2 regions of the Streptomyces purpurascens genome follow, and region 2 is predicted to be linked to the other one. Evidence: riboswitches for the same ligand, from Rfam matches in the RefSeq annotation. Region 2 holds a riboswitch; the other holds the start of a gene.

Region 1 (15,819 bases), 1.7 Mb from region 2:
GCCAGCTGCCGGTTCACCTCGCCGATCACCTCGTCCCCGGACGGCATCCGGCGGGCCCGGCGCAGCTGCCCCAGCAGCGCCACCACGGCCGCCGCGGACAGCCCGGCCGTGAGCACGAAGCCGACGCCCGCGGGGGCCCATGTCCCGACCGCCAGTGCGACGAGCAGCCCCGCGTGCGCGGGCACGTCGAGATGCAGCAGCTTGCGCAGGAAACGCCGGTAGAGGAAGGCGGGCGGGGACTGCGGAACGCCCGCCCCGCTCATGTCGAGGTTGCGCACCACCACCGGGAGCGTGCGCCGCCGCCGGATGGCGTGATGCACGGCCGTGTACAGGATCACCAGGGTGAAGTGGGCGCTGAGCACGGCCAGCGCGGCCACCAGCACCGCGGCCGGAGCGTTCATCCGGTCGGCGAGGGCGAGCAGCATCACCGTGCGCACGGCGAACCGCATCGTGCGGGTCAGCTGCAACGCGGCCAGCCGCCGCACGAAGGCGGGCGAGCGCGTGTGCAGCACCTCGTCCACGGCGTAACTCACCGCCGAGGCGACCGCGAAGCCCCACAACGAGGGCATCAGCGCGAACACGGGCAGCGCGGCGAAACCGGCGGCGAACAGCAGCACGAGAAAAAGGTCGGTCTTCCCGCGCACGCGCAGGACACCGCACCACCAACGGAACGTCATGAAGAGGCTTCCTCTGGGGAAAGGACGTGTCTTGTGGGGTGGCGTGCGGTGGGGCGTACGCCGCTGTATGCGCGATACGCCAGTTCGACGGCGATGCCGGGTGAATGGTTGTACACCTGCCGGCCACCATTACTTCACCGTGACTTCGGCTCCCGGTTGACCTGCCGCACGCGAGCCCGCAGCGTCTCTTTCACGGGCAACGACCGCAGTACGTCGGTCAGATGCTCGGCCGTCCGTACGTTGCACCGCCCCAGATCGACCAGGGCGAACGGCTCGTCGCTCGCGCCGGTCACCGGGTCGACGCCCAGCGACGGCAGCACGACGCCGACTCCGGCGAGGGCGTCCCGCAGCGATTGCACGATCTCTTCGGTCGAGCGCACCTTTCCTACCTCCACGCTGAGTTGGTGATTCACCACACAGCGTGGCCGACACGCCCCTAACCTGGCCAGATACGGCGACCCAACAACCCGATGTGTACGACAGGGAGTTGCCCATGCCCGGATCCAGGGACCTCGACCCGTCCTCCTCCCCTCGGGCCCTCCTGGGCGCCGAACTCCGCCACGCCCGCGAGTAGGCCGGCCTGAGCCAGGAGGAACTGGGGCAGCGGCTGTTCGTGAGCGGGTCGTTCATCGGACAGTTGGAGGCGGGTACGCGCAGGATGCAGCGGGAGTATGCGCGGTTGCTGGACGAGGCGCTGGGGACGGAGGACTTCTTCCAGCGGAACTGCGGGGCGGCGGCGAAGTCGAAGTATCCGGAGCACTTCGCGGAGGCGGCGGAGGCGGAGGCCGTGGCTACGGAGATCCGGCAGTTCGCGCCACTCCTCATCCCCGGGATCCTGCAAACTCCCGCGTATGCACGAGCCGTGTTCCGCGCGTACCGACCCACCGCGCCGGAGGCGGTGATCGAGGAGTTGGTGACGGCCCGGATTGACAGGGCCCGCCTGCTCGACGATCCAACAAGCCCCTTGTTGTGGATGGTGATTGACGAGGCCGCACTGCGCAGGCAGACCGGCGGCCTGGAAGTCATGGCAGAGGCGCTGCACCACGTCGCCGCCCTCATCCGCCGGAACCGGATCGTCGTACAGGTTCTGCCGTTCGACGCGGGCGCCCATGCGTCGATGGAGGGCTCCATGAAGCTGATGGACTTCGAGGACGCCCCTCCGTTGCTCTACTTCGAGGGGGTCGGCACCGGGCGGCTGGAAGACGACCCGGCAACGGTCCGCTATCAGCGGCGCACCTTCCAGTTCCTCACCGCGTGCGCCCTCTCCCCGGAAAGGTCCCTGGCTCTCATCGAGGACATCGCGCAGGATTGCGGCCATGAGGAGCATCCCTGAGCACGACCTGGACGGCGCGACCTGGCACAAGTCCAGTTACAGCGGCGGCAGCGGTGGCGACTGCCTGGAAATAACCGACGGCCACCCCACCCTCATCCCCGTCCGCGACTCCAAGACCCCCCACGGCCCGAAGCTCGTGTTCCGGGCCACGGCCTGGGCGGCGTTCGTCGCGAACCTCAAGGACGAAACGGCCTGAGCTTCGGGATCCGAGCTTCGAGCCCTCTTTTCAAGGAACGGGCGGAGGGCCTCAACCCACCCTCCCACCCGGCGAGTTGACGCGACGCGTCCGGCTTGCCACGGACAGTCACGTACCTCTAACGTTCCTGGACAAGCAACAGCCCCCGCCCGGTGCGCCAACACCTTGCGGGGGCTTAACCATCGAGATCGAAAGACGCTGTCGATCCCATGGCTGAAGCCAACTTTAGTGCTGCCTCCCCGTCCGCGCACCCCATGGCGAACCCGGGCTACGGCAAACGCACCACCCCCGACCAACACCCCCGTACGAACGACGACTTCGCACACCTCCCACCCCGCGAAGCCGCCATCGCCGCCTACCTGGACCGGCTCCCCGACGGCGCCGACATCTCGGTAAAGACGCTGGCCAAGCACCTCCCGTACGGACAGTGCGCCCTCGGCACGGCCCTCAACCGCATCCAGCAGGCAGGCCACCTGCGCCGAGGCCGGGAGTGCGTGACGGCCGACGACGGCAGCTCCCGCTGGATCACCCGATCGTGGTTCACCCGCACCGCCCGGGACGACGACTGGTGGGCCGCCTTCACCCACGGCGACGCACCACGGCCACAGGCAGCGCGCCCTACCCGCTCCCGCGCCCACATCCTGCTCGCCGCCCTCGGCCGCACAGCCTCCGTCCTGTCCCTCTCCGAGAGGGACTGCGCGACGCTCGCCCCACTCGTGGCGGACTGGTTCGCGCGAGGGGCGTCGGAGGGCGACGTACTGCGGGAGCTGACATCCGGCCTGCCGACTCCCGTCCACCACGCCGCGGCCCTGGTCCGCAGCCGCCTGACCAGCAAACTCCCACCCCCACCCGCCCCGCGCCCGCCCCTACGGGTCCTGGAGTGCGCGAACTGCGGCGCCCCGGGGCGTCCGGAAACCCTGCCAGGGGGCCGTTGCAGCGCCTGCCGGGGCGAACACGCCCCCGCACAACCCCCTGCACCCCTTTCCGCCCCCACGGTCCAGGCCCACGCGGCCGGTATCCGCGCCCTCGATGTCCCAACGACGACAAGAGAAGGCATACGCATGACGGCTCCTACGGTGCGACGTCACTCCCCCAGGGCACGATGGAAGGGAGGAGGCACCATGACCCCTGGTACCGCTGACCGCCCGCTGATGCCCATCGAGGACTTCGAGGGTCTTGCCGACGCGGCCCCGGACCACGTGCGGCTCGAGTACGTCGACGGGCGCGTCCGCACGAAGGACCCGCTCAGCGTCGAGGACTTCGAAGAGCTGGAACGCCGGGCCCCGGAGACCGTGCGGCTTGAGTACATCAACGGAAAACTAGAGGTCAAGGCCATGCCAGACGGCAACCACAGCGAGATTCACATGTGGCTGCTCGAGCAGTGCCTGCACCATCGGCCCGACCTGCGGCTCCATCACGAGCGTGGAGTCCGGACCGAGGCCTACCGCAAAGGCCGTGCCCGGGCCGACGGGGCTCTCGTACGACGGGGGCACTTCAAAGGGCACGGCGAGTGGTCCGCCGCCAACGGCGTCCTCATGGTCGTCGAGATCACCTCCCACGACCGTGACACCAACCAGCGGGACCGCATCGACAAGCCCGTCGGATACGCGGCAGTGGACATCCCCGTCTACCTGCTCATCGACCGCGACCACAACACGGTCGTCGTGTACAGCGAGCCCGAGGACGGCCGGTACCAGCAAAAAACGTCGCACTCCTGGGGCACCCCGGTCGAGCTGCCCGAGCCTCTCGGCTTCACGCTGGACACCGAAGAACTCAAGGACTACGCCGACTGAGGACAATGGGCGTATGAACCACGCCCAGCTGACCGCCCTAGGCCGTGCCCTCCGAGTCCTCGGCGAGCATGGCGAGGCCCTCACCTCCGACACCCCGGACGCCAAGCTGCACGAGGTCAAGGCCGACCTGAAGCGCGCGCTGGACCTGCTGGACGAGAGCGTCACGGGCGCCGCGCCCAGCACGCGCTGCCCCGAGCATCCGAACGGCCCCGTCGACAAGAACGCCCCCGACCTGTGCCTGCTGTGCGAGACCCGGCGCAGGACGGCCCGCCGGAACGAGTTCAACGGGCCCGCGCCGCAGCAGCCGCAGACCGACCCCGTCCAGTCCCGCTACGGCGTGAGCGGCGACCGCCCCCAGCCCCAGCAGCGCTGGCTGCCGGAGCTGTGGACCGGCCAGACGTGGCAGCTGTGCGGCACCCCGCGACGGGACCGCCGCGAGGCCGAGCTGTTCATCGCCGCCCAGCGCAAGGCTCCCCGGGCGGCCATGGCGTACCGGCTGGTGCACGAGTTCACCGACTACGAGGTGCTGCGGGTGTGGGGCACGCCGGTCAAGGTCGACATCGAGCCGATGGGCAACCTGTAGTTCACAGCAGGGGCAGGGCGGGGAAGCCGTAGCCCTCCCACAGGCGCCGCGACGTCTCCTCCGGGTAGGCGCCGACCACCGGCTCCGCGTCCAGCACCTGCACCAGCCGCCGCTCGTCGTCGTACGCCGGCCAGCCCGGGCGCCCCGACCGCGCGAAGGCCGTCCAGGACGAGCGGAAACGGGACGACAGCGCCACGGCCTCCTCGGACGGCTCCGCGCCCGCGAACAGCAGGGCCCCGAGATCCGCCCCGAACGTGCCGAACAACAGCGGAATGTCCAGGCCGTGACAGGCGCCGAGCGCACCGCCATTGCCCGGGGCCGCCCAGGTCAGTTCATAGACGTGCGCACTGCCACCGCCCGCCCGCTGCGCCTCGGCCAGGTGCAGGGAGGGCATGTTGAACAGCCAGTCCGTCTGGACGCGTTCGTAGAGCTCACTCGGTGAGGCGTCGGGGAAGGCCGCGCGGTAGGCCTGCTCCCCGTCCGGGCCCGGGGCGAACAGGCGCAGGGCCGAGGTCGCCTGCTCGTCGGTGATCTGGCCCAGTCGGCCCGACATGGCGATGAAGAGGCGGAACTCGTCGCGGTTGTGGCCGACGAGCAGGTCGACGTCCTTCGCCGAACCGGCCGCCAGCGCCTGCCAGGGCGTGGTCGGCAGGACCTCGCCGTCGACCACCGGGGAGAAGGGCGTGACCGTGGGCGCCGCCTGGCCCCAGCGGTCGACGTACTGGAGCATCTTGGCGCTCAGCGTCTCGCCCGCCGACGTCAGCCGGTGCGGAGCGATCGTAGAGAGGTCGGCGACCGTGGGGCGCAGCCCCAGCTCGGCGGCCAGGGCGAGACCGATGTCACGGGCCAGCGCGTCGGAGAAGAACGTCCCCGGCACGCTCTGCGCGATCGCCCGCCGGAAGAGACCCGCTGCGCGCGGCATGGAGAGCAGCGAGGCGACCGAGCCCGCACCCGCCGACTCTCCGAAGACCGTGACCTGGTCCGGGTCGCCACCGAACGCCTCGATGTTGTCCCGCACCCACTCCAGCGCGGCGACCTGGTCGAGCAGACCGCGGTTGGCGGGCGCGCCCTCGATGGACGCGAAACCCTCCATGCCCAGGCGGTAGTTGAGGGAGACGACCACGAGGTCACCCTCGGTCGCGATGTGCCGGGCGTCGTAGCCGGGGCTGCCGGTGTGGCCGAGCTTGTAGGCACCGCCGTAGATCCACACCATCACCGGGCGGCGGGCCGCCGGGTCGGGTTCCGGGGTCCAGACGTTGACCGTGAGCCAGTCGTCGCCCTCGGGTACGTCGAGCAGGCCCGGGCCGCCCAGGCTGCCGACGTCCTGCGGGGGCGGCGGGCCGAAGGCGTGGGCGTCGCGTATGCCGTCCCAGGCGTGGGCGGGGCGCGGTGCCTGGAAGCGGGCCTCGCCCACCGGGGGCGCGGCGAAGGGGATGCCGCGGAAGACGGCGAGTCCCTCCTCCGTTCGGCCGCGTACCGCACCGGCGGTCGTACGGACCACCGGTGCGGGCTCATCCGAAGGGCCACCCTCCGCCGGGCGGGACTCGGTCGTCGTCATCTGGATCTCCTCACGAAATGGCAGGTGAACAGGCGCTCAGTCAGTGTCCTTGACTGACGCAAGCAGATCCAGAGCCTCAGGCGACGAGGTCAGCTGAGGGTCTTCAGCGCCGCCGGGTCGTACGGGGCCGTGTCCTCGAAGCGGCCGGCCAGGACCTTGGCCGCCCACTGCGGGTCCTGGAGCAGCGCGCGGCCGACGGCGACCATGTCGAACTCGTCGCGCTCGAAGCGGTCCAGGAGGTTGTCGAGGTCGTTGACCTCGGCGCCCTGGCCCTGGAAGGACTTGAGGAAGTCGACGCCGTTCAGGCCGACCGAGCCGACGGTGATGGCGGGCTTGCCGGTGAGCTTCTTCGTCCAGCCGGCCAGGTTGAGGTCGGAGTCCTCGAACTCGGGCACCCAGTAGCGGCGGGTGGAGGCGTGGAAGGCGTCGACACCGGCGGCCGCGAGCGGCGTCAGGATGGCCTCCAGCTCCTCGGGCGTCTCGGCGAGGCGGGCGTCGTAGGCCTCCTGCTTCCACTGCGAGTAGCGGAAGATGACGGGGAAGTCGGCGGACACGGTCTCGCGGACCGCCGCGACGATCTCCTCCGAGAGCTTGGCGCGGGCGACCCGGTCGCCGCCGTAGGCGTCGGTGCGGCGGTTGGTGCCCTCCCAGAGGAACTGGTCGAGCAGGTAGCCGTGGGCGCCGTGGATCTCCACGCCGTCGAAGCCGATGCGCTCGGCGGCGGCCGCGGCCTCGGCGAACGCGCCGATGACGGCGTCGATGTCGGCCTGGGTCATGGCCTTGCCGGTGGGCTCCGTGGCGCCGATGCGCAGACCGGAGGGGCCGACGGCCGGGGCGTTGGCGACCGGCGGCTCACCCTGGTTGCGGACCATGCCGATGTGCCAGAGCTGCGGGACGATCGTGCCGCCCGCGGCGTGCACCGCCTCGGCGACCTTCGCCCAGCCCGCGAGCTGCTCCTCGCCGTGGAACCGCGGCACGCTGTCGCTCTGCCCGGCCGACTCGTGCCCGACGTAGGTGCCCTCGGTGACGATCAGGCCGACTCCGGCGGCGGCACGGCGGGAGTAGTAGGAGACGACGTCCTCGGTGGGGACACCGCCCGGGGAGAACATGCGGGTCATCGGCGCCATCGCGATGCGGTTCGGGACGGTCAGGCCGTTGAGCGTGACGGGCCGGGACAGGATTTCGGCGGCGCGGGAGGCGGCGACGGTCACTCAGGGGCTCCTTCGGATACCGGACAGTATGTGCATACGCATAGGACGTACGCTTCAACCATCCGGCCCGCCCATGCCATCCCGCCCGCACTGTGACCCCGCACACGCCCGAGGGCGGCACCCCCTGTCGGAACAGGGAGTGCCGCCCTCGGCAAGACCGTTGATCAACCCGGGGAATCCCAGGGGTCGATCAGAAGTCCATGTCACCGCCCGGCATGCCGCCGCCGGCCGGGGCAGCGCCCGCCTTCTCCGGCTTGTCGGCGATGACGGCCTCGGTGGTGAGGAACAGCGCGGCGATGGAGGCGGCGTTCTGCAGCGCGGAACGGGTCACCTTCGCCGGGTCGATGATGCCCTCGGCGATCATGTCGACGTACTCACCGGTCGCGGCGTTCAGGCCGTGGCCGACCTGGAGGTTGCGGACCTTCTCCACGACGACGCCGCCCTCGAGACCACCGTTGACGGCGATCTGCTTCAGCGGGGCCTCCAGCGCGAGCTTCACGGCGTTGGCGCCGGTCGCCTCGTCACCCTCGAGCTCCAGCTTCTCGAACACCTGGGAGGCCTGCAGCAGGGCCACGCCACCACCGGCGACGATGCCCTCCTCGACGGCCGCCTTCGCGTTGCGAACGGCGTCCTCGATGCGGTGCTTGCGCTCCTTGAGCTCCACCTCGGTGGCGGCACCGGCCTTGATGACGGCCACGCCGCCGGCGAGCTTCGCCAGGCGCTCCTGCAGCTTCTCGCGGTCGTAGTCCGAGTCGCTGTTCTCGATCTCGGCGCGGATCTGGTTGACGCGACCCTGGACCTGGTCGGCCGAGCCGGCACCGTCGACGATGGTGGTCTCGTCCTTGGTGATGACCACCTTGCGGGCCTTGCCCAGCAGGTCGACCGTGGCGTTCTCCAGCTTGAGGCCGACCTCCTCGGAGATCACCTCGCCGCCGGTGAGGATGCCGATGTCCTGCAGCATCGCCTTGCGGCGGTCACCGAAGCCCGGGGCCTTGACGGCGACGGACTTGAAGGTGCCACGGATCTTGTTGACGACCAGGGTCGACAGGGCCTCGCCCTCGACGTCCTCGGCGATGATCAGCAGCGGCTTGCCCGACTGCATGACCTTCTCCAGGAGCGGGAGCAGGTCCTTGACGTTGGAGATCTTGGAGTTCGCGATCAGGATGTACGGGTCGTCGAGGACGGCCTCCATACGCTCCATGTCGGTCGCGAAGTACGCCGAGATGTAGCCCTTGTCGAAGCGCATACCCTCGGTGAGCTCCAGCTCCAGACCGAAGGTCTGGGACTCCTCGACGGTGATGACGCCTTCCTTGCCGACCTTGTCCATGGCCTCGGCGATGAGCTCGCCGATCTGGGTGTCGGCGGCGGAGATGGAGGCCGTGGAAGCGATCTGCTCCTTGGTCTCGACATCCTTCGCCTGCTCCAGCAGGGCGGCGGAGACGGCCTCGACGGCACGCTCGATGCCGCGCTTCAGGGCCATCGGGTTGGCGCCGGCGGCTACGTTGCGCAGGCCCTCCTTGACCAGGGCCTGGGCGAGAACGGTCGCGGTGGTCGTACCGTCACCGGCGACGTCGTCCGTCTTCTTGGCGACTTCCTTGACCAGCTCGGCGCCGATCTTCTCGTACGGGTCCTCGAGTTCGATCTCCTTGGCGATGGAGACACCATCGTTGGTGATCGTGGGGGCGCCCCACTTCTTCTCGAGGACGACGTTGCGGCCCTTGGGGCCGAGCGTCACCTTGACGGCGTCCGCGAGCTGGTTCATGCCGCGCTCGAGGCCGCGCCGCGCCTCCTCGTCGAACGCGATGATCTTGGCCATGTGAAGTGGTCCCTCCAGGACTGGGGGTGATTACTTCGGACCGCGCCCGCGCCCGCGACGGACGGCTCGCCAGCCTCGTGGTTCCTTCCCCACCCGGCCTGCGGGCCTCACCGACCCGGTCCTTACGTTGTCACTCTCACCTTCAGAGTGCTAACGCAATGATTAGCACTCGGCCTAGGCGAGTGCAAGCGCCTCTCGGGATACGGAGGCGCACTCAGCCCCCGGCGAACGGGGCGCGCCCGGCTCGTCCGCAGGCCGCGGACAGCGCCGCGGCGGATCGCCCGAGGCCGGGAAACGCCTGGGCCCACGGCCCGCGGCGGCGGCCGAGCGGCCGACGCGAGCGGGTCCGGAGCGCGAAGTCGCCGCCCCCGCACCGGGGTGGGCATCGGGGCACCCTCGGGCGCGGCGGACTTCTACGAGCCCCCCGCCGACCCTTCGCCCCGGCCGGCCGCCGGACAGGCCGAAGGGCCCGCACCCCGGGGGGTACGGGCCCTTCAGAGAAGACCTGCCGCTTGCGGTTTGTCGTGGTCGCGCGTTCAGGCAGCGACGCGAACCATGTCGGCCTGTGGACCCTTCTGACCCTGCGAGATCTCGAACTCGACCCGCTGACCCTCTTCAAGGGTGCGGTAGCCGTCCATCTGAATCGCGCTGTAGTGGACGAAAACATCCGCACCACCGTCGACCGCGATGAAGCCGTACCCCTTCTCCGCGTTGAACCACTTGACGGTGCCCTGAGCCATGCCTAACTCCCCTATTACTGGCCCTTGCACAGACCCGCACTTCGCGGATCCGGGTCAGACCTCACCCCCCACGGATTGGGGGCGTGCGCCGGAACGCGTCGACCGCGGCCGAATGTATCTGTCCAACTGCCCTCTGCAACAGGTCAATCGGACGAGAATTCTGGACGCGCAGGATCCGGAATGTGGGGAGAATTCGCCTGACTTCAGGGCAAGTCGGGCCACGCAAAGGGAACAAAAGCCACGAAAGACGCACACACTTTGGCTACATCTTGTCGGGCGCGCGGCAGGAATTCAGGGTGCCCGATCAGGGGATCGGGATCGCGTTCCCCAACTGTACCGCGCTCAACCACACAGAATTGCCCCCTCCGTTTCTCTCACGGAGGGGGCAATTCGATGGACTCTCAGTGACGGCCGTTACCGATGGTAATAATCAAGCCGGTCGACCGGTTCAGCCACCGGCGACGGCCGGAATGATCGACACACCGGCACCGTCCGGCGTCGCCGTCTCAAGACCCTGCTCGAAGCGCACGTCGTCGTCATTGACGTACACGTTGACGAACCGGCGCAGCTTGCCCTGGTCGTCCAGCACCCGGGCGGCGATCCCGGTGTGGTTCTTCTCCAGATCGGAGATGACCTCCCCGAGGGTCGCCCCCTCGGCAGCCACCTCGGCCTGGCCGCCGGTGTAGGTACGCAGGATGGTGGGGATTCGAACGGTGACGCTCATCGGAATATGACCTCCGGTTTTGATTGAAGCTACGGCTGGGGCGCGCCCTCAGGGGCGCGGGGCTGTGCCGATCTGCGGCTCCGCCGCGTGGGCGCGACCAGCCCCCACCGGCCCGCAGCAGGCAACGGTCAGACGAGTCCGGCGTCCCGGAACGAATCCAGGTTGGGCCGGATGGTCGCGGTCAGCCCGGTACCGGCCACCGCATCCAGCGTCTTCAGCCCATCGCCCGTGTTCAGCACGACCGTGGTCTTGGCAGGGTCGAGAAGCCCGTTCTCCAGCAGCTTCTTCGCCACCCCCACCGTCACCCCACCGGCGGTCTCCGCGAACACACCCTCGGTCTTCGCGAGCAGCTTGATCGCCTCGACGACCTGCTCGTCGTTCACGTCCTCCACCGCACCGCCCGTACGACGCGCGATGTCGAGCACGTACGGACCGTCCGCCGGGTTGCCGATCGCCAGCGACTTGGCGATGGTGTCCGGCTTCTGGGGGCGTACGACGTCGTGGCCGGCCTTGTACGCCGTCGACACCGGCGAGCAGCCCTCGGCCTGCGCGCCGAAGATCTTGTACGGCTTGTCCTCGACCAGACCGAGCTTGATCAGCTCCTGCAGACCCTTGTCGATCTTCGTGAGCTGCGAGCCGGAGGCGATCGGCACCACGAGCTGGTCCGGCAGCTGCCAGCCGAGCTGCTCACAGATCTCGTACGCCAGCGTCTTGGAGCCCTCGGCGTAGTACGGCCGCAGGTTGACGTTGACGAAGCCCCAGCCCTCGCCGGCCGGGTCGCCGATCAGCTCGGAGCAGAAGCGGTTCACGTCGTCGTAGTTGCCCTCGATGCCGACGAGCTCGCCGCCGTAGATCGCGGCCATGACGACCTTGCCCTGCTCCAGGTCGTGCGGGATGAACACGCAGGAGCGGAAGCCGGCGCGGGCCGCGGCGGCACCCACCGCACCGGCGAGGTTGCCGGTGGAGGAGCAGGACAGGGTGGTGAAGCCGAAGGCGCGGGCGGCCTCAAGGGCCTGGGCGACGACGCGGTCCTTGAAGGAGTGCGTCGGGTTGCCGGAGTCGTCCTTGGCGAAGAGCTTGCCGGCGTCGACGCCGAGCTCACGGGCCAGGTTGTCGGCCTTGACGAGCTTGGTCCAGCCGGGGTTGATGTTCGGCTTCTCCGCCACGTCGGCCGGGACCGGCAGCAGCGGGGCGTAGCGCCAGATGTTCGCGGGACCCGCTTCGATGCGCTTGCGGAGCTCTTCGGTGTCGTAGGCCGAGAAGTCGTAGGCGATCTCCAGCGGGCCGAAACACTCCTGGCACGCGAAGACCGGTCCGAGGGGGACGCGGTGACCGCACTCGCGGCAGCTCAGGGCGGCGGCGGGGCCGAGGTCTACGGTGGATTCGGTGGTGCTTGCAACAGTCTGCGCAGCCATGTGAGGCGAGGCCCTTTCTCCTCATCTTCCTCACGACGCATCTCGCCGTGAGACGGATTTGGCACCTTCCCGAGCCGGGAGCCTCGCGCGTGTGGTCGACAGTGACCTACGAGAACCGACTGGAGGGTTGCCGGGACTTCAACGGGCCGTTTCCCTCTGTCCCTCTGGATGAGCTGTATTCGGTTGTCGACGTGGGTTGACCCCGGACATGCGATGGTCACCCGCGTTGTTCAAGACTGTAACCGACGACCAGGACAGTTGAGATAGTCGTCCGAACCGCGAGATGGCTCACAGTCCGTCCCGCCGAGAGCACGCAGAGGAGCCGCCACGGTGCTGGAAGAAGTCGAGCGCTGGCTGAGCACCCGTTCCTGGTCCGCGACCGATCGCCCCCTCCACCAGATACTCGCCGCCAAGCAGCGCACGGGCCAGACGGTCAGTGTCGTGCTGCCCGCGCTCAACGAAGAGGAGACGGTCGGCGACATCGCCGCCGTCATCCGCCACGACCTGATGCGGCAGGTGCCGCTCGTCGACGAGCTCGTCGTCGTCGACTCCGGCTCGACCGACCGTACGTCGGAGGTGGCCGCGGCCGCGGGCGCGACGGTGGTGCACCGGGACGCGATACTCCCGCGGCTGCCCGCGGTGCCCGGCAAGGGCGAGGTGCTGTGGCGCTCGCTGCTCGCCACCCGCGGGGACATCGTCTGCTTCGTCGACGCGGACCTGAGGGACTTCTCGTCCGACTTCGTCTCCGGGATCGTGGGCCCGCTGCTCACCGAGCCGGGCGTGGACCTGGTGAAGGCCATGTACGACCGTCCGCTCGGCGCCGCCGCCGGGCAGGGCGGCCGGGTCACCGAGCTGATGGCACGCCCGCTGCTCAACATGCACTGGCCGCAGCTGGCCGGCTTCGTGCAGCCGCTCGGCGGCGAGTACGCGGCCCGCCGCTCGCTGCTTGAGCAGCTGCCGTTCCCCGTCGGGTACGGCGTCGAGCTGGGCATGCTGGTCGACGCCCTGCACCTGGCGGGCCTGGACGCCCTCGCCCAGGTCGACGTCGGGGTGCGCAAGCACCGGCACCAGGACGGGCAGGCTCTGGGCCGGATGGCCGCCGCGATCTACCGCACGGCCCAGCTGCGGCTGGCCCGCGGGCATCTGATCCGGCCGTCCCTGACGCAGTTCGAGCGGGGCGGGGACGGCTTCGAACCGCGGACGTACTCCGTGGACACCGAGGAGCGTCCGCCGATGGTGGAGATCGCCGAGTACCAGGCGCGGAAGGCCGCCTGACCGGGGCTGTTTTCGGCCGGGTACGGCAGGTCCGTACGTTTGAGCGTTTCCGGGCCGGGCTAGGTTGAGGGCTATGGCTTCAACGTTCGGTGCTGCACAGGTGCTGGTGGCCTCCAACCGCGGCCCGGTCTCGTACACGGTGGGCGAGGACGGTTCGCTGAACGCCAAACGGGGCGGCGGCGGGCTGGTCTCGGGGCTCTCCGCGATCGGCTCGGACGCGGACGCGCTCTGGGTCTGCTCGGCGCTGTCCGACGGCGACCGCGAGGCGGTCCGGCGCGGTGTCGGCGAGGACGGCGTACGGATGCTGGACATCCCGGCCGACGTGCACGCCGACGCGTACAACGGCGTCGCCAACTCGGTCCTGTGGTTCGTCCACCACATGCTCTACCAGACTCCCCTGGAGCCGGTCTTCGACGCGGAGTTCCGGCGGCAGTGGACGTCGTACGAGACGTACAACCGGGCGTTCGCTCGGGCGCTGGCCGAGGAGGCGGCGCAGGGTGCGGCCGTGGTCGTGCAGGACTACCACCTGACGCTGGTGCCGGGCATGCTCCGCGAGCTGCGGCCGGATCTGAGGATCGGGCACTTCTCGCACACGCCGTGGGCGCCGCCCGAGTACTTCCACATGCTGCCGGACGACGTGGCCGGGCAGGTGCTGCGCGGCATGCTGGGCGCGGACCGGCTGGGCTTCCTCACGCAGCGCTGGGCGGACGCGTTCGTCGCGTGTGCCGAGCGGTTCGCCGACGGGCTCGGGGGCACGCGGGTCGGCGTGCACGGGCTGGGGGCCGACGCGGACTTCCTGCGCAAGCGGGCGCACGAGCCGGACGTCGAGGAGCGGATGGCCGCGCTGCGGGAGCAGATCGGCGAGGGCCGCCGCACCATCGTCCGGGTCGACCGCACCGAGCTGTCGAAGAACATCGTGCGCGGCCTGCTGGCCTACCGCACGCTCCTCGACTCCCACCCCGAGTGGCGCGAGCGCGTCGTGCACGTCGCCTTCGCCTACCCCTCGCGGCAGGACCTCGCCGTGTACCGCGACTACACGGCCGAGGTGCAGCGGGTCTCGGAGGAGATCAACGCCGAGTACGGGACCCCGGGGTGGACCCCGGTCGTACTGAACCTCAAGGACGACTTCGCCCGCTCCCTGGCCGCGTACCGGCTCGCCGACGTGGCGCTCGTCAACCCCATCCGCGACGGCATGAACCTCGTCGCCAAGGAGGTCCCGGTCGTCTCCGACGCGGGCTGCGCGCTGGTGCTGTCGCGGGAGGCCGGGGCGTACGAGGAGCTGGGCGAGGACGCGATCACCGTGAACCCGTACGACGTGACCGGCACGGCGGCCGCCCTGCACGAGGCGCTGTCGATGCGCCCGGAGGAACGCGCCGAGCGCGGCAAACGGCTGGCCGCGGCGGCGACCGCGCTGCCGCCTGCGCAGTGGTTCCTGGACCAGCTCGACGCGTTGAGGGGCTGAGCGGTGATGAGCCCGGAGGCATTGCCGACACCCGTCACCAAGGCCGGGCAGGAGGGTCTCGACGCCCTCCTCGCGCGGCCCTCCGAGGCGCTGATCGGGCTGGACTTCGACGGGACGCTCGCGCCGATCGTGGCCGATCCGGAGCTGGCCAGGGCCCATCCGGAGGCGCTGGCGGCGCTGGCGGCGCTCGCGCCGAAGGTGGCCGCCGTGGCGGTGATCACCGGCCGCCCGGCCGAGGTCGCGGTCCGCAACGGCGGCTTCGCGGACGTACCCGGTCTCGAACACCTCGTCGTCCTCGGGCACTACGGTGCCGAGCGGTGGGACGCCCGCAGCGGCGAGATCAGCGCCCCCGCCCCGCATCCCGGAGTCGCGGGTGTCCGCGGGGAGCTGCCCGAACTCCTCGAACGGCTCGGGGCGTCGCAGGGGACCTGGATCGAGGAGAAGGGCCGGGCCGTGGCCGTGCACACGCGCCGGGCCGCCGACCCGCAGGCCACCCTGGACCTGCTGCGCGAGCCGCTCACCGGCCTGGCCGGCCGCCACGGCCTGATCGTGGAGCCCGGCCGGCTGGTCCTCGAACTGCGCCCGCCCGGCATGGACAAGGGCGTCGCCCTCACCGAGTTCGCCCGGGAGATCGGCGCCGGTTCCGTCCTCTACGGCGGTGACGACCTGGGCGACCTGCCCGCCTACTCCGCCGTGGACCGCCTCCGCGCGGACGGCACCCCGGGCCTGCTGGTCTGCAGCGGCAGCGACGAGGTGACGGAACTCCGGGACCGGGCGGACCTGGTGGTGGACGGCCCGGAGGGCGTCGTACACCTGCTGGGCGCACTGGCGGACCGCCTCGGCAGAGGCGCCCCCTAGGGGCGCGGGGAACTGCGCGACCAGCCACGGACGCACCCGCACCCCGCCACGGCCGGACACCCCACGAACCTCAGCGTTCCGCCCGCCGCCGTTCCCGAACCCGCCGCAGCCGATTCACCGTCACCGGGTCGTGGGCGAGAGCCCTGGGGTCGTCCAGCAAGGCATTGAGAAGCTGGAA
Region 2 (15,819 bases):
CCGCCCGCCCCGACTCCCGCTCGTCCACCGGCCCTTGCGCCGAGAACCGCACCCCCTTGCGCACCACCAGCAGCCCGACCCCCGACGGCCCGCCCCACTTGTGCGCACTGGCCGCGAGCAACGACCAGTCCCCTTCCACCGGCCCCCACCCGAGCGACTGCGCGGCATCCACCAGCAACGGCACCCCGGCGCCCCGGCACAGCTCAGCCACCGCCGCGACGGGCTGCTCCGTCCCCACCTCGTGATTGGCCGACTGGAGACAGGCCAGCGCCGTGTCCCCGCGCAGGGCATCGCCGTACGCCACCGGATCCACCGCCCCGCCCCGGTCGACCGGCACCTGGGTGACGGACCCGCCGTCCGCCTCGTGCACCTCGGCCGAATGGAGTACCGAAGAATGTTCGACCGCTGACACGATCAGGTGGCGCCCGGCCCGCCGCCGCCCGGCCAGCGCCCCCGCAACCCCCGCATGCACGGCACGCGTTCCGGACGAGGTGAACACCAGTTCGTCCGCCCGGCATCCCACCGCCTCGGCAGCAGCCTCCCGAGCGGCGTCCAGCAGCATCCGGGCCCGCCGCCCCTCCCTGTACAGCCGCGCGGGATCCGCCCACCCTTCGTCGAGGGAGGCCAGCAGAGCCTGCCGGGCAACAGAATGAAGCGGAGCAGCGGAAGCAGCATCGAAGTAGGCCACACGCCAACGCTAGATCGTCCAGCACCGAGACGTCCCAAAAGGGGCGCGGGGAACTGCGCGAGCGACCACAGTGAAGGCCGCACCCGCCAAACAAGCGAACACCCCGACTCAGTAGGCACCCCTCCTCGAGAACCCCCGGAGGGCGTCGGCTAGGGTTTGGTCCGCATAAACATCCAAACCCCTGCCCGACGCAGGGCGGCGACCGACCAGCGAGAAGGCCAGGCCGCAGCCGATCCGCGCGGGCGAGACTCTCGGGAAGGCGCTACGTGAGTCCCAACGGCTCCGACCGCTCGCCGCGGCGCCCGATGCGGCGGAAGCTGCTGCAGGCACTGACCGCGGGCCTGGTCTTGGCGACAGCCACCGGTTGCTCGTACAACTGGGAAGACTTCCCCCGCCTTGGTATGCCCACCCCGACCACGGAAGAGGCTCCGCGGATCCTCTCCCTGTGGCAGGGGTCCTGGGCGGCTGCGCTCGCCGTTGGCGTGCTGGTGTGGGGTCTGATCCTGTGGAGTGCATTCTTCCACCGGCGCAGCCGCACCAAGGTCGAAGTTCCCCCACAGACCCGGTACAACATGCCCATCGAGGCGCTGTACACCGTGGTCCCGCTCATCATCGTCTCGGTGCTGTTCTACTTCACCGCCCGCGACGAGTCCGAGCTGCTCAGCCTCAAGAAGAAGCCCGACGTCACGGTCAACGTGGTCGGCTTCCAGTGGAGCTGGTGCTTCAACTACATCGAGCCCGTCGCGGGTTCCACCGGTGACGCCAAGACCTCCAAGGACCTGGACGCGATTCCGGACCGGTTCAAGGACGACTTCCCGGCCAACGCCGGCGGCGCCTACGACTGCGGCACCCCCGGTACGCGGAACCCGCAGACGGGCAACCCGGGCCCGACCCTGTGGCTGCCCAAGGGCAAGACGGTCCGCTTCGTCCTCACCTCGCGTGACGTCATCCACTCCTTCTGGGTGGTGCCGTTCCTGATGAAGCAGGACGTCATCCCGGGCCACACCAACGCCTTCGAGGTGACCCCCAACAAGGAGGGCACCTTCATGGGCAAGTGCGCCGAGCTCTGCGGCGTCGACCACTCTCGGATGCTGTTCAACGTGAAGGTCGTCTCCCCCGAGCGTTACGAGCAGCACCTCAAGGACCTCGTGGACAAGCAGCAGAACGGTTACGTTCCTGCCGGCATCGCGCAGACGAGCCACGAGAAGAACCGGGAGACGAACAACCTGTGAGCATCCTCAACGAACCCCAGGGTGCCGCGGCAGCAGGGTCCCACTATGCGGACGAGTTGCCGGTCAGGCGCCAGAACCGCGGCAGTGTCGTGGTCAAGTGGCTGACGACGACGGACCACAAGACGATCGGCACGATGTACCTGATTACATCGTTCGCCTTCTTCGTCATCGGTGGCGTGATGGCGCTGTTCATGCGCGCCGAGCTGGCCCGGCCGGGTCTGCAGATCATGTCGAACGAGCAGTTCAACCAGGCGTTCACGATGCACGGCACGATCATGCTGCTGATGTTCGCGACGCCGCTGTTCGCCGGCTTCGCGAACTGGATCATGCCGCTGCAGATCGGCGCGCCCGACGTGGCGTTCCCGCGGCTGAACATGTTCGCCTACTGGCTGTACCTGTTCGGCTCGCTCATCGCGGTCGGTGGCTTCCTCACCCCGCAGGGCGCGGCCGACTTCGGCTGGTTCGCCTACAGCCCGCTCTCGGACGCCGTCCGCAGCCCGGGCATCGGCGCCGACATGTGGATCATGGGTCTGGCCTTCTCCGGCTTCGGCACCATCCTCGGCTCGGTCAACTTCATCACCACGATCATCTGCATGCGCGCTCCGGGCATGACGATGTTCCGCATGCCGATCTTCGTGTGGAACGTGCTGCTGACCGGTGTGCTGGTCCTGCTCGCCTTCCCGGTCCTGGCGGCCGCGCTGTTCGCCCTGGAGGCGGACCGCAAGTTCGGCGCCCATGTCTTCGACTCCGCCAACGGCGGGGCGTTGCTGTGGCAGCACCTCTTCTGGTTCTTCGGGCATCCAGAGGTGTACATCATCGCGTTGCCGTTCTTCGGCATCATCAGTGAGGTCATTCCGGTCTTCTCCCGTAAGCCGATGTTCGGTTACACGGGTCTGATCGGGGCGACGATCGCGATCGCGGGCCTGTCCGTGACGGTGTGGGCGCACCACATGTACGTCACCGGCGGTGTGCTGCTGCCGTTCTTCTCCTTCATGACCTTCCTGATCGCGGTCCCGACCGGTGTGAAGTTCTTCAACTGGATCGGCACCATGTGGAAGGGCTCGTTGTCCTTCGAGACACCGATGCTCTGGGCGACCGGCTTCCTGATCACCTTCACCTTCGGTGGTCTGACCGGTGTCATCCTGGCCTCGCCGCCGATGGACTTCCACGTCTCCGACTCGTACTTCGTGGTGGCCCACTTCCACTACGTCGTCTTCGGCACCGTGGTCTTCGCGATGTTCTCCGGCTTCCACTTCTGGTGGCCGAAGTGGACCGGCAAGATGCTGGACGAGCGCCTCGGCAAGATCACCTTCTGGACGCTGTTCATCGGCTTCCACGGCACGTTCCTGGTCCAGCACTGGCTGGGTGCCGAGGGCATGCCGCGTCGTTACGCGGACTACCTCGCGGCCGACGGCTTCACCGCGCTCAACACGATCTCGACGATCAGCTCGTTCCTGCTCGGCATGTCGATCCTGCCGTTCTTCTACAACGTGTGGAAGACGGCCAAGTACGGCAAGCCGGTCGAGGTCGACGACCCGTGGGGCTACGGCCGCTCCCTGGAGTGGGCCACCTCCTGCCCGCCGCCGCGCCACAACTTCATCACCATGCCGCGGATCCGCAGTGAATCCCCGGCGTTCGACCTGCACCACCCGGAGATCGCCGCTCTCGACCAGCTCGAGAACGCGGGCCACGGAGACAAGGCCCTCGCTGGCGGCAAGGAGGCCGGCAAGTGAAGATCCAGGGCAAGATGTTCATGTGGTTGAGCTTCTTCGTCCTCGTCATGGCGGTCGTCTATGGCGTGTGGTCGAAGGAGCCGGCCGGTACCACGGCCCTCTTCCTGACCTTCGGCCTGTGCATCATGATCGGCTTCTACCTCGGCTTCACGGCCAGGCGGGTCGACGTGGGCGCGCAGGACAACAAGGAGGCGGACGTCGCGGACGACGCCGGCGAGGTCGGGTTCTTCAGCCCGCACAGCTGGCAGCCGCTCTCCCTGGCCATCGGCGGCGCCCTGGCCTTCCTGTCGGTCGCCATCGGCTGGTGGCTGCTGTACTTCTCGCTGCCGATCGTCCTGATCGGCATCTGGGGCTGGGTCTTCGAGTACTACCGCGGTGAGAACCGCACCCAGTAACACGCGCCGAGCGCTTCAGGGGCCCGGACACTCCGAGAGGAGCGTCCGGGCCCCTGCTTCTTGCCGCAATCTGCGTCACTCGTACGAGTCTCTCGGCGTGCCGCTGTTGACGGGTCTTCCTAGCGTGAGGTCATGAGCCACACAGCGATATGCAGGCCCCGCACCGTCGTCAGTTGCACGCTGCTGGTGATAGCCCTCTGCGCGGGCGTCACTGCCTGCGGCTCGGACGGCAACCCGCTCTCCCACCGCCCCTACGACGCGGCGGACCAGATCTCCTTCAACGGCCCCTCCGAGGGCCGTGAGAAGGCCGACCCGGACAAGCCCCTGGAAGTGGTCGCCGAGGACTCCGACGGGCGCATCACGGACGTCACGGCCCACGACGCCGCCGGACGCTACCTGGCGGGCGAACTGGCCGCCGACGGCAGCCGCTGGCACAGCACCGCACCGCTCGCCGCCAACGCCGGCTACACGGTCCGTGTGAGCACCGAGGACGAGGACGGGGCGCCCGGCCGCAAGGTCCTCACCTTCGACACCGGCAAGCCCACCACCAAGAAGCGCCTGGACGTCGCCTTCGGCCCCAAGAAGGGCACCTACGGCGTCGGCCAGCCCGTCACCGCCGAGCTGAGCCGGCCCGTCAAGGACAGGGCCCAGCGGGCCGTCGTCGAACGCGCGCTCAAGGTCTCCTCCATGCCCGCGGTGGACGGCGCCTGGCACTGGGTGGACGACAAGAAGCTCCACTACCGCCCGAAGGACTACTGGCCCGCACAGGCCACCGTCCAGGTCCGCAGCAACCTCGAGGGCATCAAGATCGGCGACCGTCTGTGGGGCGGCGGCAAGGCCAAGCCGCTGACGATCAGCACCGCCGACAAGCTCATAGCCGTCACGGACGCCTCGGCCCACCAGATGACGGTCTACAAGAACGACGAGATCATCCGCCAGATACCGGTGACCACGGGCATGCCCGGCTACGACACCCGCAACGGCGTCAAGGTCGTCCTGGCCAAGGAGGGCACCGTCCGCATGACCAGCGCCAGCATCGGCGCCTCGGACTTCTACGACCTGATCGTCCACCACTCCGTCCGCGTCACCAACAGCGGCGAGTACGTCCACGCCGCCCCCTGGTCGGTCGGCTCCCAGGGAGCCGCCAACGTCAGCCACGGCTGCACCGGCATGAGCACCGAGAACGCCGCGTGGTTCTACGACACCGTACGCGAGGGTGACATCGTCAAGGTCATCAACTCCGGCGGCGACACCATGGCCCCCTTCGGCAACGGCTTCGGCGACTGGAACCTCGACTGGCAGAAGTGGCGCACGGGCAGCGCCCTCCTGGGCGGCACCCCAGACGGCCCGGCAGCGGCCGACAGGGCCCGACTGCGCCCACAGAGCGTCTGAACGCCCTCAGGGGCTCGTCCCCAGGGGCGCGGGGAACTGCGCGACAAGCCACAACCCACCCGCACCCGCCACACAACCGGTCGAACCGAGCCCCTAGGCGTTCAAGGCCTTCTTCTCCCGCAGCAAAGCAGCCAGCGCCGCCGCGAACTCCACCGGCTCCACCGGCAAGGTCACCGCCGACTCCGCGCGACTCCAGGTCGCCAGCCACGCGTCCTGCGGCCGCCCGATCAGCACCAGCACCGGCGGGCAGTCGAACACCTCGTCCTTGATCTGCCGGCAGAGCCCCATGCCCCCCATCGGCACGGCCTCACCGTCCAGCACACAGACATCGACCCCACCCCGGTCCAGTTCCTTGAGCACCGCGGCCGGAGTCGCGCACTCCAGGAACTCCACCACAGGGACGTCCGGCGCCGGCCGCCGTCCCGTGGCGAGCCGCACCTGCTCGCGGGTGTTGGAGTCGTCGCTGTAGACCAGCACCGTGGCGGTCGGCTGCATTGTTCCTCCGTGACGTCAGCGTCGTAAGGACAGGCCCGATGGGCGGGATGCTACTCCCTTGAACACCACGTCAACACCGGTACGACAGGCAGAGACACTCCGAACGGCACCCCCCGGAGTGAGGGCGGGATAAGCGACCGACATAATGTCGGTCGTGGCGACAGCAACGACAGCAGAAACCGGGCACGCGCACCCGTCGGTCAACCGGCCGAACCTCACCAGCGTCGGAACCATCATCTGGTTGAGTTCCGAGCTGATGTTCTTCGCGGCCCTCTTCGCGATGTACTTCACCCTGCGATCGGTGACGGGTCCCGATCACTGGAAGGAGATGGCTGCCCATCTCAACTTCCCGTTCTCGGCGACGAACACCACCATCCTGGTGCTCTCCTCGCTCACCTGCCAGCTCGGCGTCTTCGCCGCCGAGCGCGGTGATGTGAAGAAGCTCCGGATGTGGTTCATCGTCACCTTCGTGATGGGTGCGATCTTCATCGGCGGTCAGGTCTTCGAGTACACGGAGCTGGTCAAGGACGCGGGCCTGTCCCTGTCCTCCGACCCCTACGGCTCGGTGTTCTACCTGACCACCGGCTTCCACGGCCTGCACGTGACGGGCGGTCTCATCGCCTTCCTGCTGGTCCTCGGCCGGACCTACGCCGCCAGCAGGTTCACCCATGAGCAGGCGACCGCCGCGATCGTCGTGTCCTACTACTGGCACTTCGTCGATGTCGTCTGGATCGGTCTCTTCGCCACGATCTACATGATCAAGTAGCAGGGCCCGCATCCACGCGTGCTCGACGAAGCACGCATCCCAGAAGCATCGACGCAGAAGATCCTGACACCGGGGTAATCCGTGAAAAAGCTCTCCGCACGACGACGCCACCCGCTGGCGGCGCTCGTCGTCCTACTCCTCGCGCTGGCATGCACCGGGGGGCTGTATGCCGTGTTCGCACCGACGAGCCCGGCGAAGGCCGACGAAACCGCCCAGTCCCTCACCATCGAGGAGGGCAAGAAGCTCTACTCGGTCGGTTGCGCCAGTTGCCACGGCACCGGCGGTCAGGGCACCTCCGACGGGCCGAGCCTGGTGGGTGTGGGCGCCGCGGCCGTCGACTTCCAGGTGGGCACGGGCCGCATGCCGGCCGCCACCTCGCAGGGCCCGCAGGTCCCGGCGAAGAAGAACATCTACTCGCAGGCCGAGATCGACCAGCTCGCGGCGTACATCGCCTCGCTGGGTGCCGGTCCGTCCGTCCCGACGGAGGAGCAGTACGGCCCCGAGGGTGCCGACATCGCCAAGGGCGGTGAGCTGTTCCGCACCAACTGCGCGCAGTGCCACAACTTCACCGGCAAGGGCGGTGCGCTGACACACGGCAAGTACGCGCCGACCCTCGAGGGCGTCTCCGCGAAGCACCTCTACGAGGCCATGCAGACCGGCCCGCAGAACATGCCGTCCTTCCCCGACACCACGCTGTCGGAGAAGAACAAGAAGGACATCATCGCTTACCTCGACGCGGTCAACAGCGACAAGACCGAGAGCCCCGGCGGCCTCGAGCTCGGCGGCCTCGGGCCGGTCAGCGAGGGCCTGTTCGGCTGGATCTTCGGTCTCGGCGGACTGATCGCCGTCGCCGTGTGGGTCGCCGCCCGGACCGCAAAGGCCAAGAAGTCATGAGTAGCCAAGACATTCCAGAAGAGAACCTGCCCGCCGAGCACGCGGGACGTGACGAGCACGGGCACGACGCGATCAGCGTCCCGGACGACAAGCACCCGTTCGCCGACCCGGGCCTGCCTCCCCACGAGCACCGGGTCCAGGACGTCGACGAGCGGGCCGCCAAGCGGTCCGAGCGTTCGGTCGCCCTGCTGTTCACGGTGTCGATGCTGGCCACCGTCGCCTTCATCGCCGCGTTCGTGGCGATCCCGGTCGACAAGTCGGTCTTCATCTTCCCGCTGGGTCACATCAGCGCGCTGAACTTCGCGCTGGGCATGACGCTCGGCATCGCGCTGTTCTGCATCGGCGCGGGCGCCGTCCACTGGGCGCGCACCCTGATGTCCGACGTGGAGGTCGCCGACGAGCGGCACGCGATCGCGGCGACGCCCGAGGTCCGCGAGAAGGTCTTCGCGGACTTCAAGCAGGGCGCCAAGGAGTCCGCGCTCGGCCGCCGCAAGCTGATCCGCAACACCATGCTCGGCGCGCTCACGCTGGTGCCGCTCTCCGGTGTCGTGCTGCTGCGCGACCTCGGCCCGCTGCCCGGCACCAAGCTCCGCCACACGCTGTGGTCCAAGGGCAAGCTGCTCGTCAACATGAACACCAACGAGCCGCTGCGTCCGTCCGACGTCGCGGTCGGCTCGCTGACCTTCGCCAAGCCCGAGGGCCTGGAGGAGCACGACCACGAGTTCCAGAACGAGATCGCCAAGGCCGCCCTGATGATCGTCCGGATCCAGCCGGAGAACATCAAGGACAAGCGCGAGCTCGAGTGGTCGCACGAGGGCATCGTCGCGTACTCGAAGATCTGCACCCACGTCGGTTGCCCGATCTCCCTGTACGAGCAGCAGACGCACCACGTGCTCTGCCCCTGCCACCAGTCCACCTTCGACCTCTCCGACGGTGCCCGAGTGATCTTCGGTCCCGCTGGTCACGCCCTGCCGCAGCTCCGCATCGGCGTGAACGACGAGGGCTACCTCGAGGCGCTCGGCGACTTCGAAGAGCCCGTCGGCCCTGCTTTCTGGGAGCGCGGATGAGCACTGCACAAGAACGCCGCAAGGCGCCCGCGGGTGAGCGGGTCGCCGACTGGGCCGACGGCCGCCTCGGGATCTACTCCCTGGCCAAGGCCAACATGCGCAAGATCTTCCCGGACCACTGGTCCTTCATGCTGGGTGAGATCTGCCTCTACAGCTTCATCATCATCATCCTCACGGGTGTGTATCTGACGCTGTTCTTCCACCCGTCGATGAACGAGGTGGAGTACCACGGCAGTTACGTCCCGCTCCAGGGGCAGCTGATGTCGGAGGCGTTCGCCTCCACCCTGGACATCAGCTTCGACGTCCGCGGCGGTCTGCTGATCCGGCAGATCCACCACTGGGCGGCGATCATCTTCCTCGCCGGCATGTTCGTGCACATGATGCGCGTCTTCTTCACCGGCGCGTTCCGCAAGCCGCGTGAGATCAACTGGATGTTCGGCTTCCTGCTGTTCGTCCTGGGCATGTTCACCGGTTTCACCGGCTACTCGCTCCCGGACGACCTGCTGTCCGGCACCGGTGTCCGCTTCACGCAGGGCGCGATCCTGTCCGTGCCGATCGTGGGCACGTACATCTCGATGTTCCTGTTCGGCGGGGAGTTCCCGGGCACCGACTTCGTCGCCCGGTTCTACTCGATCCACATCCTGCTGCTGCCGGGCATCATGCTCGGGCTCGTGGTCGGCCACCTGATCCTGGTCTTCTACCACAAGCACACCCAGTTCGCGGGTCCCGGACGGACCAACAAGAACGTCGTCGGCATGCCGCTGCTGCCGGTCTACATGGCCAAGGCCGGAGGCTTCTTCTTCCTGGTCTTCGGTGTCATCGCGGCCCTCGCCGGCATCGCGACGATCAACCCGATCTGGGTTCTGGGCCCCTACCGTCCCGACCAGGTGTCGACCGGTGCCCAGCCCGACTGGTACATGGGCTTCGCCGAGGGTCTGATCCGTGCGATGCCGGGCTGGGAGGTCAACTTCTGGGGCCACACGCTCGTCCTGGGCGTGTTCATCCCGCTGGTGCTCTTCGGTGTCTTCCTCGGGATCATCGCCCTCTACCCGTTCATCGAGTCGTGGGTCACCGGGGACAAGCGCGAGCACCACATCCTGGACCGGCCGCGCAACGCCCCGACCCGCACGGGTGTCGGTGTCGCCTGGGTCACCGGCTACATCATCATGCTGATCGGCGGTGGCAACGACATCGTCGCCACGCACTTCCATCTGTCGATCAACACGGTCACCTGGTTCGTCCGCATCGGGTTCTTCCTCGGACCGGTCATCGCGTTCATCGTCACCAAGCGCATCTGCCTCGGCCTGCAGCGCCGGGACAAGGAGAAGGTGCTGCACGGCCGCGAGTCGGGCATCATCAAGCGCCTGCCGCACGGTGAGTTCATCGAGGTGCACGAGCCGCTCAGCCAGGAGCAGATGTACACGCTCACCGCGCACGAGCAGTACCAGCCGGCCGAGATCGGTCCGACGACCGACGAGAACGGTGTCGAGCGCAAGGTGAAGGGCTCCGAGAAGCTGCGCGCCAAGCTCAGCGAGTCCTACTACGGCGAGGGGGCCCAGATCCCCAAGCCCACCGCCGAGGAGTACCGGGAGATCACGAGCGGCCACGGCCACCACTGATCGCTGCTTCGCCACGCCACAGAAGGGCCTCGTCCGGTGTTCGGACGGGGCCCTTCGTGGTGCCCGGGGCTGGATAGGGTGGGACCACTGCTTTTACGTGACGTACGACGACCCAGGAGCGGCTGATGAGCGCTGTGACCCCCGCTGGAGGCGACACCGCGGCGGGCCGCTCCTGGCCCGCCCTGCTGAACGGCCTGCTGGACGGCAGGCACCTGAGCGCGGACGACACCGCCTGGGCGATGAACCTGATCATGCGCGGCGAGGCGACCGAGGCGCAGATCGCGGGCTTCGTGGTGGCCCTGCGGGCCAAGGGCGAGACCGTCGAGGAGATCAAAGGCCTCGTCCGGACGATGTACGAGCACGCGAACGTGATCGAGGTGCCCGGGGCGACGGTCGACATCGTCGGCACGGGCGGTGACGGCGCCAAGACGGTCAACATCTCCACGATGTCCTCGATCGTCGTCGCCGGCACGGGCGCGAAGGTCGTCAAGCACGGCAGCCGGGCCGCGTCCTCGGCGTCCGGGGCCTCCGACGTGCTGGAGAAGCTCGGGGTCAATCTGGAGCTGCCGCTGCACCGGGTCGCGGAGGTCGCCGAGGAGGCCGGGATCACCTTCTGCTTCGCGGTGAAGTTCCACCCGGCCCTGCGCCACGCGGGCGCGGCACGCGGCCAGCTGGGCATCCGTACGGTGTTCAACGCGCTCGGCCCGCTGACCAACCCGGCCCGGGTGCGGTCCCAGGCCGTCGGTGTGGCGGACCCGCGCATGGCTCCGATCGTCGCGGGCGTCTTCGCCGAGCGCGGCAACTCGTCCCTGGTCTTCCGGGGCGACGACGGCCTGGACGAACTGACCACCACGGCCACGTCCCGGGTGTGGATCGTCCGGGACGGCACGGTGCGAGAGGAGGCCTTCGACCCGCGCGACGTGGGCCTCGAACTGGTCCCCGTGGAGGCCCTGCGCGGCGCGGACGCCTCCTACAACGCCGAGGTCGCCCGCCGCCTGCTGGAGGGCGAGACCGGGCCGGTCCGCGACGCGGTCCTGCTGAACTCGGCGGCCGCGCTGGTGGCGCTGGAGCCCACGGCGGCACCCCTGGCCGACCAGATCCGTGCCGGGATGGCGAAGGCGGCGGAGTCGATCGACTCGGGGGCGGCGAAGCGGACCCTGGAGCGCTGGGTGGCCGCGAGCAACATCTAGCGGATCCCGTACGGCGTCCCGCGATCCGGACTCGGGTTGCGGGACGCCGATCTTTTCGCGTACTTTCCTGACCAGGTCATGAGTGACAGTCATGAGGCCCCGGCCGACTGTCCGGCAACCCTCCGTCCGTGGCGGGGTGCCCCGGGTGAAGACCAGGCCGCAGGCAGCGAGGTCTGTGGCAAGCGCGTGACGAGGAGTTTCTCGTGAACCAGCGAATGCGATAGGGCCGCAGAGCCCCGCCTCCGCATCCCTCTCCACTTTCACCCCCGCTTGTAGCCCTATGTGCTCGCGGGCGGATTCCACCTGCCTTCACGGGAGTTCACCCATGTCCGTCTCCGCTGTTGCCGCCGACCAGTCCGTTTGTGCCTCGCTGCCCGTTCTGGGCCGGGATGTCACCGTGCCGCTCGTGACCGGGGGCGAGGTCACCTACGCCGCGCTCGACTACGCCGCCAGCGCCCCGGCGCTCCAGCGCGTCTGGGACGACGTCGCCGCCTACGCGCCGTACTACGGCAGCGTCCACCGCGGTGCCGGGTACCTGTCCCAGCTGTCGACCGACCTCTTCGAGAACGCCCGGCGGACCGTCGCGGAGTTCCTCGACTGCCGGGACGGCGACCAGGTGGTGTTCACCCGGTCCACCACCGACTCCCTGAACCTCCTCGCCGCCGCGCTCCCGGCCGACTGCCAGGTCTTCGTCTTCGAGACCGAGCACCACGCCTCCCTGCTGCCGTGGCGGAACGCGCGCGTCACCTACCTCGACGCCCCGAGCAGCCCGCGGCAGGCCGTCGAGACCCTGGAGCGCGCCCTCGCCGACCGGGAGCCTTACGGGCCGGCCCTCGTCTGCGTCACCGGTGCCTCGAACGTCACCGGCGAGCTGTGGCCCGTACGGGAGCTCGCGGCGGCCGCGCACGCCCATGGCGCCCGGATCGTGCTGGACGCCGCCCAGCTGGCCCCGCACCACCCGGTGTCCGTCGCGGACCTCGACGTCGACTGGGTCGCCTTCTCCGGGCACAAGCTGTACGCGCCCTTCGGCTCCGGTGTCCTGGCCGGCCGGGCCGACTGGCTGCGTGAGGCGGACCCCTACCTCGCGGGCGGCGGTGCCTCGCGGAAGGTGGCGCGGCGTACGGACGGCGGCGTCGACGTGGAGTGGCACGACAGTGCCGCCCGTCACGAGGCCGGCTCCCCGAACGTCATCGGCGCCTACTCCATCGCCTCCGCCTGCGCGGCGCTCACCGAGGCCGGGTTCGACAACCTGGTCGCGCGCGAGCAGTACCTGATCGAGAAGGTGCGTACGGGCCTCGCCGAGGTGCCGGAGGTCCGGATCCTCTCCCTCTTCGGTGACGACGCCCCGCGCGTCGGCGTCATCTCCTTCGTCGTCGAGGGCTGGAACAGCTCCCACTTCGCCGCCGCCCTCTCCGCCGAGTACGGCATCGGGGTGCGGGACGGGCTGTTCTGCGCCCACCCCCTCCTGCGGACGCTGCTGGGCAGCGACCCGCAGACCCAGGGCGAGTGCGGGGCACCGGAGGCGGCTCCCGGAGAGAAGTCCCTCAACGCCATCCGGGTGAGCTTCGGCGCGGGCACGCCCGACGAGCACGTCGAGCGGTTCGTCGACGCCGTCAAGGAGCTGGTCCAGGACGGCGCGCGGTGGAACTACCGCACGGAGGACGGCCGTTGCGTCCCGGACACCTCCGCGTGAGCCGGTAGCCGGGCGCCCAGCAGGATCATTCCCAGGGCGCGTTCGGTCGCGTCCGTGAGGAGCTCGGAGGCCCGCACCAGGGCCTCCGCCAGGGCCATAGGAGCCGGCAGGATGCCGCTGAACGCGTCCACGCCCGGCACCTCGTGCGCGCCCTCGCCGAGCGTGCCCGCCAGGGCCAGCACCGGGCGGCCGTGGAGCTTGGCCCGGCGGGCCACCTCGGCCGGGACCTTGCAGCGCGGTGTCTGGTGGTCCAGGGCGCCCTCGGCGGTGACGACCAGGTCGGCGCGGGCCAGCCGGGCGTCCAGGTCGAGATGGTCCAGCAGCACGTCGAAGCGGGGGAGGAGCCGGGCGCCCAGGGCGGCGAGGCCGGCTCCCAGGCCGCCGGAGGCCCCGGTTCCGGGACCGTGGCGGAGGTTCGTGTCCGGGACGGCGACATCGCGGGTGAGGACGAACGCCCAGTTCTCCAGGCCGGCCGACAGTTCCTCGACCTGGGCGGGCGTCGCGCCCTTCTGCGGGCCGAAGACCCGGGCGACGCCCCGCTCGCCGCACAGCACGTTGTAGGGGTTGCAGGCGACGAGGAGCTCCACGTCCGCGAGGCGGGTGTCCAGGCCCCGCGGATCGATGCGGTGCAGACGCGCCAACGCGGCTCCTCCGTACGGAAGTTCCCGGCCCTCCTCGTCCAGGAGCCGGGCCCCGAGCGCCTGGAGCGCGCCCGCGCCGCCGTCCGAGGTGCCCGAGTCGCCGCAGCCGACGAGGATCCGCCCGACGCCCCGGTCGAGCGCGGAGCGGATCAGTTCGCCGACACCGTACGTGGTGGTGGCGCCCGGGTCGCGCAGGTCGCGCGGGACGAGGGAGAGGCCCGCGACCGCCGCCATCTCCACCACCGCCGTGTCACCTGAGCCCAGCAGGGCGAAGTGGGCGCCGATGGTCTCCCCGACGGGGCCGGTGGCGGGCACGGTGACGAGCCGGCCGCCGGTCGCGGCGGCCAGGGCGACGGCCGTGCCCTCGCCGCCGTCCACCAGCGGAACCAGGTCGATCTCGGCGTCGGGCAGGACACGGCGGACACCCGCGGCGATGGCGTCGGCCGCCGCCTCGGCAGACAGGGACTCCTTGAAACCGCTGGGGGCTACGACGACACGGGTCAGCATGAGGGCTCCTTAACGGGTGACGGACACGCCGAGCAGCGGCCACACCGCGACGGCGAAGAGCAGGACGAGCGCGGCGGTCAGCGGGGCCAGGAACGCGGACAGCCGCAGCAGGTCGCGCGGGGTGTAGGTGGGCGTGCCGGGGATCTGCGCGAAGAGCGTGACCGGCTTGGCCGAGGCGGGCAGGGTGTGGCAGAAGCCCGCGGCGGCGGTGGAGGCGAGCGCGGCCGCGACCGGGTTGACGCCGACGCCGACCGCGGCGGCCACGACCAGCGGGACCAGGACCGACGAACGGGCCGAGCGGGACTGCAGGACCAGATGGGCCGCCGTACTGACGGCGATCACGATCGCCAGGAACATCACCGGGTGCTGGCCCGTCGGCAGCCCCGAGACCAGCCACTTCGCCGCTCCCGAGTCGGCGAGCGCGACGCCCATCGCCATCGTCGCCGCCATGAACAGCAGCAGCGACCAGGGGACGGTCTTCAGCGCGTCCTTCAGACGGACGGTGCCGAGAGCGGGGGAGGAGGCGATGACGGCGCCGATCAGCGCGACCAGGGCGGGCGGCACCCGGTGCAGCGGCTCACTGCACCACAGCAGCACCACCGTGGCGAGGAGCAGGGTGCAGCGCTTCTCGGCCTGGCTCCAGGGGCCGGTCACCGACTGCTCGCTGTGCTCCTGGATCTGCTCCGGGGTGATGCTGACCGGGCCGCGGCGGTCGGCCCGCCGGGTCGTCGTCAGCATCACCAGCTCGGCGGCCAGATGGGACGAGGCCACGGCCAGCGGCAGACCCAGCAGCAGCCACTCCGTGAAGCCGATGTGCTGCCCGGTCGTCTCCCACAGCACCGACACGGTGATCAGATGCGCACCCGCACCGATCAGAGTCGCCACCGCCGACAGAAGGATCACGGTCGGAAACAGCAGCGCCAGCATCACGACCAGTCGCTTCCGGTCGGCGAGGACCTTCGCGAGGGCCAGGAACACCGGCAGCGCGAGCGCGGCCCGGCCCGAGGTGGCGGGCACCGCGAACGCCGTGACGACCAGGGCGGCCGTCGTCAGGTGCACGAGCTGCCGTACGGTGCGTGCCCCGCTGACCAGGAACACCGCCGCCCGGCCCGCGAGCCCGGTCCGGCTCACCGCGGCCGCCAGCACGAACGCGCAGATCAGCAGCCACACCGTGGCGTCGCCGAGCGTGCCGAACAGGGTGTCGCTGCTGATCACCCCGGTCACCGTGAGCGCGAGCCCGGCGCCCAGCGCGATGTAGGTGTCGTCGATCGACGTCCCGATCCAGGCACAGGTCGCGAACACGAACACGGCGAGCGTGAAACGGGCGTCGCCGCCGAGTCCCGGGAAGTTCGTGGGTATCGCGAGCAGCGCGCACAACGACAGCGCCACGCACAGGACGGTGGTGGAGCGCGGATTCAGGGTCACGCCACAAACGGTCGGCGAGAGCGGTGAGCCCTCCATGAGCCTTGCATGAAGGAGTTTTCACATGTCCCTCAGGGGCGCGGGG

What was found. A riboswitch is a leader RNA that binds a small molecule or an ion and turns the genes downstream of it on or off. The one in region 2 is predicted to bind S-adenosylmethionine.
Region 1: linked by a shared signal. The riboswitch ahead of thrC (threonine synthase) and the one ahead of OHU35_RS11630 (aminotransferase class V-fold PLP-dependent enzyme) in region 2 are both predicted to bind S-adenosylmethionine.

What each region holds. Positions count from the first base shown of each region.
Region 1 covers NZ_CP108341.1:4,231,391-4,247,209, forward strand. Annotated here, with positions in the region: gene OHU35_RS19140 (hypothetical protein) at 1-677, opposite strand, end outside; gene OHU35_RS19145 (hypothetical protein) at 812-1,057, opposite strand; gene OHU35_RS19150 (helix-turn-helix transcriptional regulator) at 1,258-2,010, shown strand; gene OHU35_RS19155 (DUF397 domain-containing protein) at 1,994-2,206, shown strand; gene OHU35_RS19160 (Uma2 family endonuclease) at 2,461-3,999, shown strand; gene OHU35_RS19165 (hypothetical protein) at 4,013-4,582, shown strand; gene OHU35_RS19170 (carboxylesterase/lipase family protein) at 4,584-6,140, opposite strand; gene OHU35_RS19175 (NADH:flavin oxidoreductase) at 6,230-7,351, opposite strand; gene groL (chaperonin GroEL) at 7,542-9,167, opposite strand; gene OHU35_RS19185 (cold-shock protein) at 9,704-9,907, opposite strand; gene OHU35_RS19190 (ubiquitin-like small modifier protein 1) at 10,356-10,631, opposite strand; gene thrC (threonine synthase) at 10,760-12,046, opposite strand; SAM riboswitch class I at 12,065-12,221, opposite strand; gene OHU35_RS19200 (glucosyl-3-phosphoglycerate synthase) at 12,377-13,321, shown strand; gene OHU35_RS19205 (trehalose-6-phosphate synthase) at 13,395-14,783, shown strand; gene otsB (trehalose-phosphatase) at 14,790-15,641, shown strand; gene OHU35_RS19215 (DUF3263 domain-containing protein) at 15,712-15,819, opposite strand, start outside.
Region 2 covers NZ_CP108341.1:2,536,508-2,552,326, reverse strand. Annotated here, with positions in the region: gene OHU35_RS11685 (cysteine desulfurase/sulfurtransferase TusA family protein) at 1-688, opposite strand, end outside; gene coxB (cytochrome c oxidase subunit II) at 955-1,920, shown strand; gene ctaD (cytochrome c oxidase subunit I) at 1,917-3,653, shown strand; gene OHU35_RS11670 (cytochrome c oxidase subunit 4) at 3,650-4,048, shown strand; gene OHU35_RS11665 (Ig-like domain-containing protein) at 4,181-5,440, shown strand; gene OHU35_RS11660 (response regulator transcription factor) at 5,534-5,935, opposite strand; gene OHU35_RS11655 (heme-copper oxidase subunit III) at 6,081-6,701, shown strand; gene OHU35_RS11650 (c-type cytochrome) at 6,783-7,595, shown strand; gene OHU35_RS11645 (ubiquinol-cytochrome c reductase iron-sulfur subunit) at 7,592-8,662, shown strand; gene OHU35_RS11640 (cytochrome bc complex cytochrome b subunit) at 8,659-10,281, shown strand; gene trpD (anthranilate phosphoribosyltransferase) at 10,407-11,471, shown strand; SAM riboswitch class IV at 11,546-11,662, shown strand; gene OHU35_RS11630 (aminotransferase class V-fold PLP-dependent enzyme) at 11,797-13,164, shown strand; gene OHU35_RS11625 (glycerate kinase) at 13,119-14,312, opposite strand; gene OHU35_RS11620 (SLC13 family permease) at 14,322-15,737, opposite strand.